2 regions of the Hydrogenophaga sedimenti genome follow, and region 1 is predicted to be linked to the other one. Evidence: riboswitches for the same ligand, from Rfam matches in the RefSeq annotation. Region 1 holds a riboswitch; the other holds the start of a gene.
The links. Region 1 has a riboswitch for thiamine pyrophosphate ahead of thiC (phosphomethylpyrimidine synthase ThiC). Riboswitches for the same ligand answer to the same signal wherever they lie in the genome.
Positions count from the first base shown of each region.

Region 2: linked by a shared signal. The riboswitch ahead of ACS5NL_RS03360 (thiamine ABC transporter substrate-binding protein) and the one ahead of thiC (phosphomethylpyrimidine synthase ThiC) in region 1 are both predicted to bind thiamine pyrophosphate.

Region 1 is NZ_JBPZHA010000004.1:330,621-334,826, forward strand. It holds gene ACS5NL_RS08845 (cation-translocating P-type ATPase) at 1-1,254, shown strand, start outside; gene ACS5NL_RS08850 (DUF6920 family protein) at 1,236-2,096, opposite strand; TPP riboswitch at 2,194-2,308, shown strand; gene thiC (phosphomethylpyrimidine synthase ThiC) at 2,409-4,206, shown strand, end outside.
Region 2 is NZ_JBPZHA010000002.1:148,191-152,396, forward strand. It holds gene ACS5NL_RS03345 (DHA2 family efflux MFS transporter permease subunit) at 1-415, shown strand, start outside; gene ACS5NL_RS03350 (hypothetical protein) at 585-755, shown strand; gene ACS5NL_RS03355 (class I SAM-dependent methyltransferase) at 838-1,503, opposite strand; TPP riboswitch at 1,677-1,777, shown strand; gene ACS5NL_RS03360 (thiamine ABC transporter substrate-binding protein) at 1,839-2,879, shown strand; gene ACS5NL_RS03365 (ABC transporter permease) at 2,893-4,206, shown strand, end outside.

The DNA.
Region 1 (4,206 bases):
AGGGCCCACATCGCCAGCGTGGTGGACGGCCTGGCCGCCCAAGGGTTGCGCGTGCTCGCGGTGGCCAGCGGCACGTTCGAGGGCCAGGACTGGCCCGAAGGCGAACACGATTTCGATTTCACTTTCGTCGGCCTGCTGGGGCTGGCCGACCCGGTGCGGCCGCAGGTGCCGGCCGCCATCGCCGAGTGCCGCGCCGCGGGCATCCGCGTGGTGATGATCACCGGCGACTACCCGGCGACCGCCCTGGCGATTGCGCAGCAGGCCGGGCTGGCGGGCTCCGGGGCCGAGGTGCTGTCGGGCGACGAGATGGCCACGCTCGACGACACCGCGCTGAGCGAGCGCATGGCCCGCGTGAGCGTCTGCGCCCGCATCGCGCCCGAGCAGAAGCTGCGCATCGTGCAGGCCCTGAAGGCGCGTGGCGAGATCGTCGCCATGACCGGCGACGGCGTGAATGACGCCCCCGCGCTGCGGGCCGCGCACGTGGGTGTGGCGATGGGCCAGCGCGGCACCGACGTGGCGCGCGAATCGGCCTCGCTGGTGCTGGTGGACGACGACTTCGCCGCCATCGTGCGCGCCATGCGGCTGGGGCGGCGCATCTTCGACAACCTGCGCAAGGCCATGTCCTACGTGCTCGCGGTGCATGTGCCGATCGCCGGCATGGCCCTGCTGCCGGTGCTGTTCGGCTGGCCCTCGCTGCTGTTCCCGATGCACATCGCCTTTCTCGAACTCATCATCGATCCCGCCTGTTCGATCGCCTTTGAAAACGAGCCCGCCGACCGTGACGTGATGCAGCGACCGCCCCGCGACGCCCGCGCGCCGCTGTTCGGCGGCCTGAGCCTGTGGTTCGCGCTGCTGCAGGGACTGGGCGTGCTGGCGGTCGTGCTGGGTGCCTTCGCCTGGGCCGCACCCCGCCTGCCCGAAGAAGAGGCCCGCGCCTTTGCCTTTGCCACGCTGGTGGTGGGCAACCTGTCGCTGATCTTTTCCAACCGCTCGGCGACCGCCCCGGTCTGGGTCACGCTGCGCGCGCCCAACGCCATGCTCTGGGGGGTCGTGGGCATGGCGCTGGCCATGCTGCTGGCGGCCCTCTACATCCCCTGGGTCGTCGGGTTGCTGCGTTTTGCACCGCTGCCGGCGCACGAACTGGCCGCGGCCTGCGGGCTGGGGGTGCTGAGCGTGGTCTGGTTCGAAGCCATCAAGGGATTGCAGCGGCGCCAGGGCCGTCCCGCGCGGGCGGTTCAGGCCGACCACTCATAGCCGAGCGCGGTGACGGTGCCGCGCCAGTAGGTCTTGCGGCCTTCGGGCAGCAGCCAGGCGACCTCGCCGGCGAAGGGCACGGTCATGCCATCGACGCGCCGGTGGTCAGACCAGGAGCCCTCCCAGGGCGCCATGTCGATCTGCCGGCCCACCATGCGGCCACGCGCCTGGGCGAACACCGAGCGCACCATGCCCTCCCCGTCGAACTGGAACAGCAGCGTGAGCGAGAGTGCGCCGTCCGTGAGGGTGGCGTTGGCACTGTCCCCGTCCACCGCGGTCCATTGCACGCCCTGGCTGGGCAACAGGGCCGTGGGGTACCAGGCGGCCTCGGCGAGGAAGCGCATCAGCTCGCCGCGCGCCAGCTCGCCGTCGCCCTGCAGATCGGCGACACGGAACAGGCCCAGCACGGCCGCCCGCAGCAGCCCCTGGCCACCGGCATAGCTGTCGTGCACGCGCACCGGCAGGCCGGGCAGCATGGCGATGCGGGCGTCCCACAGAAAGCCGGGCCGCTGCACGACCACCCGCTGGCGCGAGGTGAACGGCTTCCACTGCTCGTCGGTGGACGACATGTTGAACTGGCCCGTGTGTGACAGGGTGACCGCGGTGACCAGGGGCTGCCCGGGGGTGAGCACGGCGCGGAAGTACCGCTGCACGGGCGCCGGCAGGTGGTCGATTTCGCGCGGGTCGTAGCGGAGCGGTCCGGTCGCCCGGCGCTGTGCGTCCAGCCGCGCATGGATGGCGCGCGTGGCCCCGGCCCAGCGCCGGGCGCCGAGCACGCCCAGCCCCGACACGGCAAGGGCCATCGCCACCCCGAACAGAAGAATTCCGGTGAACCAGTGCATGCCGCCCAGCGTACACAGCACCGCCCGCGGTCGGCGCGCCGGCGGGCCCTTTCCGAAGGGACATTGAGATGGCTCAAGAATTTCCGCGCTACACTGCGCGCCTGCTCCGGGGTGCACCGGCCTTACAAGGTCTGGCGCTGAGATGGTTGAAGAACCGAACCCGCGAACTTGATCCGGCTAGTACCGGCGAAAGAAGAGCGTTGCCTTGAAGGACCCGTGCATGGGGCGAAGCCGCCCACGCCCGAGGTCCCTCCGGGCGGTCCTCCGGAGCTGTTCGTTTCGCAACAGCTTTTTCAAACAGGAGACCGCCCCATGAACGCCCCCGACAAGCTCCAGCAGCTGCTCACGCTCACCCGAGAGCCGTTTCCCCAGTCGCGCAAGGTCCACGTGCCTGGCGCGCTGCCCGGCGTGCAGGTGCCGATGCGCGAGATCGCGCTGACCAACGGCGAACAGGTCACGGTCTACGACACCTCGGGGCCCTACACCGACCCGCAGGCCCGCATCGACATCCGCCAGGGCCTGTCGCCGGTGCGCAGCCAGTGGGTGGCCGCGCGCGGCGACACCGAGGCCTACGAGGGCCGCCACCGGGTGGCGCTGGACGACGGCGGCAAACACGGTGATGAGGCCGATGCGCGCATCGAAGCCCTGCGCGCCGAAGCCGCCGGCCTGCAGCGCCAGCCCCTGCGCGCCAAGGCGGGCGCCAACGTGACGCAGATGCACTACGCACGAAAAGGCATCGTCACCCCCGAGATGGAATACATCGCCATCCGCGAGAACGGCAAGCGCGAGTGGATGAAGGAATACCTCGGCAGCGCCGAGCGCGAGGCGCGTCTCAAGGGCAACCCCATGGGCGCCCGCATTCCCGACGTGATCACGCCCGAGTTCGTGCGCGACGAGGTGGCGCGTGGCCGCGCCGTGATCCCGGCCAACATCAACCACCCCGAGGTGGAGCCGATGATCATCGGCCGCAACTTCCTGGTGAAGATCAACGCCAACATCGGCAACTCCGTCGTGACCTCGTCGATCGAAGAGGAAGTGGAAAAGCTGGTGTGGGCTATCCGCTGGGGCGGCGACACGGTGATGGACCTCTCGACCGGCAAGAACATCCACACCACGCGCGACTGGATCGTGCGCAACTCGCCCGTGCCCATCGGTACGGTGCCGATCTACCAGGCGCTGGAGAAGGTGGGTGGCGTGGCCGAAGACCTCACCTGGGAAATCTTCCGCGACACGCTGATCGAGCAGGCCGAGCAGGGCATCGACTACTTCACCATCCACGCCGGCGTGCGCCTGCCCTTCATCCACCTCACGACGCAGCGCCGCACCGGCATCGTCTCGCGCGGCGGGTCCATCCTGGCCAAGTGGTGCATCACGCACCACAAGGAAAACTTCCTGTACACGCACTTCGACGAGATCTGCGAAATCATAAAGGCGTATGACGTGACCTTCTCGCTGGGCGACGGCCTGCGCCCCGGCTCGGGCGCCGACGCCAACGACGAGGCGCAGTTCGCCGAGCTGCGCACCCTGGGCGAGCTGACCCAGATCGCCTGGAAGCACGACGTGCAGACCATGATCGAAGGCCCCGGCCACGTGCCCATGCACATGATCCAGGCCAACATGGACGAGCAGATCAAGCACTGCCACGAAGCGCCGTTCTACACGCTCGGCCCGCTGACCATCGACATCGCGCCGGGCTACGACCACATCGCCAGCGCCATCGGCGCCGCCATGATCGGCTGGATGGGCACGGCCATGCTCTGCTACGTGACGCCCAAGGAACACCTGGGCCTGCCGGACCGCGACGACGTGAAGCAGGGGATCATTGCCTACAAGATCGCGGCGCACGCGGCCGACGTGGCCAAGGGCCATCCGGGACAACGCGCGCGCGACGACGCGATGAGCAAGGCGCGTTTCGAGTTCCGCTGGCGCGACCAGTTCGCGCTCGGCCTGGACCCGCAGACCGCCGAGGCTTACCACGACGAGACCCTGCCCAAGGACTCCAGCAAGGAAGCGCATTTCTGCAGCATGTGCGGCCCGAAGTTCTGCTCCATGAAGATCACGCAGGATGTGCGCGACTACGCCGCCGCCAAGGGCCTGAGCGAAGAGCAGG
Region 2 (4,206 bases), on a different contig from region 1:
GGCCTTCTTCTTCATTCCGCTGCAGGCCATCGTGTTCTCGGGCCTGCCGCCGGAGCAGATGCCGTCGGCCGCCGGCCTGTCGAACTTCGTGCGCATCACGGCCGGCGCGGTGGGCACCTCGCTGTTCACCACCCTGTGGGAGAGCCGTGCGGCGATGCACCACGCGCACCTGGTCGAGGCCATCCACCCGGGCAGCCCGACCGCCATGGCGACGATCAGCCAGCTCATGGCGGGCGGCATGACGCGCGAGCAGGCACTCGCCAACATCGACCGGCTGGTGAACCAGCAGGCCTTCACGCTGGCGGTGACCGACCTGTTCTACCTGTCGTCGGCCTTGTTCTTCGTGCTGGTGCTGGTGATCTGGACCTCGCGGCCGGTGCGCGGGGCCGGTGGCGGCGGGGGCGGAGCCCACTGAAACGTGGACCCCCACGCTCCGCCGCTGCGCGGGTCGCTGCCCCCCGAGGGGGCGCGATTCGGCTTGGGGCGGCCCGGCATCGAATCCTCGCGCTGTCACCCCGTGCGAGCGGCCGGTTCTTCCTGTGGTCCAATAGGGGGTTTTCAACCAATCTCCCCCTGGAACCGACATGGGCAACAAACTCGTCACCGAAGCCGATCGCCGTGCAACCCCCCGTCCCACCGCCGCCAATGGCGTCGTGCTGCCGACCCCCGGTCGTGGTCAGCGCGTGAGCCTGGAGCGTGGTGTCGCCACCCGCACCAAGAAGAACCCCGGCAAGCGTTCGAAGAAGGGCGGCTGATCGCCGCGGGCCGGCCCACCGCCGGTCCTGAAAGATCCCTGCAAAGGCCCCGTTCCGGGGCCTTTTGCTTTGGGGGGCTGGCTCAGTGGCGGCGCAGGTGCAGGAAGCGGCCCTTGAAGGCGTCACCGTTTTCCAGCAGCCGCTCGGCCGATGCCATCGTCAGCCCGAAACCCAGCAGCGCCATCTCGCGCCCGAAGGCGCTGCGGTTGCCGCGGTCCGGGTCGACGATCAGCACCTCGGCCCCCAGCGCGGCGTGCTGGTCGATGAAGCGCGCGAGCTGGGCCGGCTGCTGGCGTTCGTAGAGTACGTCGCTGCCGATGATCAGGTCGAAGCGCCCCAGGCCGCTGGCGCCGTCGGCGTCGTCGACCGACCAGTTGCCGGCGTGCACTGGCAGCGGGCTCAGGCCGTTGGCCTGCAGGTTCTGCTGCAGAAAGTCGGCGGTCAGCGGGTGCCAGTCGCTGACCGTGATGTCGCCGCCGCGCCGGTGGATCACCAGGCTCGCCAGCGCCAGCCCGGCGCCGATCTCCAGGATGCGCTTGCCGGCGATGTCGTGGCTGTCCATCGCCAGCGCGAGCACGCGCGCCGACGGCCAGACCTGGCCGAACAGCGGCCAGCCCGAGGCGCCCATGCCGGTGTCTTCGGCCTCACCCTGCGGGTCGGCGTATTGCTGGTTGTCCAGAAGGGATCGGATGGCGTAGTCCCGGCCACCAATGGTGACGGTCTGGTGCCTGACCTGGTAACCGGGCATGGGCGAGGGCTCTCATGGTGAGCGTGGTGCAAATGGTTCTGATCGAACGGGCACACATCGCCACCGGGCGGACCGGGCAGGGCACATGCAGGGTCGAGGAGTTCCTCGGAGTCACCCGTGGGGTGACCCGACGACCATAACACGCGCCCTGACAGGGCGCGCTCTACAATTCAGCCCTTCACCGGGGGTGCCGGTCCCGCAAGGGCCGGCTGAGAAATACCCCTCTCACCTGATCTGGGTTGTGCCAGCGTAGGGAGCGTGACAAGCCGGTCCGCCGTTTGCCGTGGCCCGTCCTTCTCAGCCCCGAAGCGGGCGTTCTGACAAGGCGGCTTCACATGCAACGGCGTTTTTTTCTTTCGGCGCTTTTCTCCTTCTCTTCCCTGTCGGTCGCGGGCCTGGCCCAGGCGCAGTCGCCCATGCCGCTGCGGGTGCTGACCCACGCCTCGTTCGACCTGCCCAAGGACCTGCTGGCGCAGTTCGAGAAAGAAGCGGCGGTCACGCTGCAGATCGTCAAGGCCGGCGACGCGGGCGAGATGGTCAACAAGCTGATCCTCACCAAGTCCGCCCCCATCGCCGATGTGGCCTTCGGCATCGACAACACCCTGTTGCCGCGCGCGCTGTCGGCCGGCCTGGTCGACCCCTACACCGGCCCGGCCGCGCAGCGCAAGGCCGAGGTCGCGATGTCGGGCGGCGTGGTGCCGGTGGACTTCGGCTACGTCAACCTCAACATCGACAAGGCCTGGTTCGCCAAGGCGGGCCTGGCCCTGCCGGCTTCGCTGGACGATCTCGCCAAGCCGGCCTACGCCAAGCTGCTGGTGGTCGAAAACCCCGCGACCTCCAGCCCCGGCCAGGCCTTCCTGTTCGCCACCATCGCCGGCCTGGGCGAAGAGGGTGCGTTCACCTGGTGGGCCAAGGCCCGCGCGGGCGGCGTCAAGGTGGTCAAGGGCTGGAGCGAGGCCTACTACACCGAGTTCACCCGCAACGGCGGCACCCGCCCCATCGTGGTGAGCTACGCCAGCAGCCCGGCGGCCGAGGTGTTCTACAGCAAGGAAAAGATCACCGAGTCGCCGACCGCCAACCTGTTCCTCAAGGGCGGCGTGTTCCGCCAGGTCGAGGGCGTGGCCCTGGTCAAGGGCGGAAACCCCGCGGCGCGCGAGGCCGCCGGCCGCTTCATCGAATTCCTGCGCTCGGCGCCGGTGCAGCAGGCGCTGCAGACCTCGATGTGGATGTTCCCGGTCGAGGCCGGCGCGACGCGCGTCGACGTGATGAAGGCCCACGCCACCGAGCCGGCGAAGTTCGACAACCCGACGGCCGGGCGCATGGACGCGAATGCCAAGGCTTGGCAGCAGCGCTGGACGCAGACGGTCCTGAAGTGACCCCTGAATTCGGATGACCCCCCTGCGCCGCTTTGCGGCTTCTCCCCTGAAGGGGGGGCGCACCTGGTGGCCCGGCGAAGCCGGTTCCACGGGTGCCCTGGCCAAGGCCCTTCCGGCTCTGCCGCTCCTGTTTCTGTTGGTGATGCTGGTGGCGCCGGTGCTGCGGCTGCTGGCCGAGGGGCTGACGTCCGACGCCGAGGTGCGCTGGCTGGCGGTGTGGACCGATCCCTATCTGCGCTGGCGGGTGCTGTGGTCGCTGGCGCAGGCGGCGATCACCTGCGTGCTGGCGCTGCTGCTGGGGGTGCCCTGCGCCTGGGTGCTGGCGCGGCGCGTGTTTCCGGGCCGGACGCTGGCGTTGCGCCTGCTGATGCTGCCCTTCGTGGTGCCGACGCTGGTCGCGGCCATGGGTGTGCTGGCGCTCTGGGGGCCGCGTGGCCTGTTCGGGGCGCCGCTGGCGGCGGCGGGCATCGACCTGAGCGAGACGCCCTGGCTGCTGCTCTACGGCAACCTGTTCTTCAACCTCTGCCTCGTGGTGCGCGCGGGTGTCGACGCGCTGGGGCAGGTGAGCGCGCAGCGGCTCGCGGCAGCGCGCACGCTGGGCGCCACGCCCTGGCGCGCCTTCTGGCGCATCGAATGGCCGGCGATCGCGCCCTGGCTGGCGTCGGCGCTGTGCCTCGTGTTTCTCTACTGCTTCGCGGGCTTCGGCCTGGCCCTGATCCTGGGTGGGCAGCGCTACGCGACCGCCGAGGTCGAGATCTACACGCTCGTTGCCCACGAACTGGAACTGGGTCAGGCGGGTGTGCTCGCGGTCTGGACCATGGCGCTGACCGGTGCGGTGGCGCTGGCCTACGCCGGGCTGGAGCAGCGGCTGGCCACGCCCGCGCGCGTGACGCCGGTGCTGCCTCGCCCGCCGCAAGGTGCCGCGCAGTGGCTGGGCGTGGCCGGAGCGATGGCCTTGCTGGCGCTGGTGTGCGCGGCGCCGCTGGTGGCCATCGTGTGGCGCGCGGCCGTGTCGCTGTTGACCGGGCAGGGCTGGTCGGTGCTGCTGGAGGCCGACACGTTGGCCGCGCTGGGCAATACGCTGCGTTTCTCTCTGATGGCGTTGTTGCTGGCGACGGCGCTGGGTCTGGCGCATGCGCTGTCGGTGTCGGCGCGTGGGCATCTGTCGCTGGCCTGGCGGGCGGCGGCGTTTCTGCCTTTCGTGGTGTCGCCAGTCAGCGTGGCCTTTGGTCTGCTGCTGCGCTACCCGGGCTGGAGCGCGAGCCTGGCCATGCTGCTGGGTGCCTACGCGCTGCTGGCCTGGCCCTTCGTGTCCAAGTCGCTCACT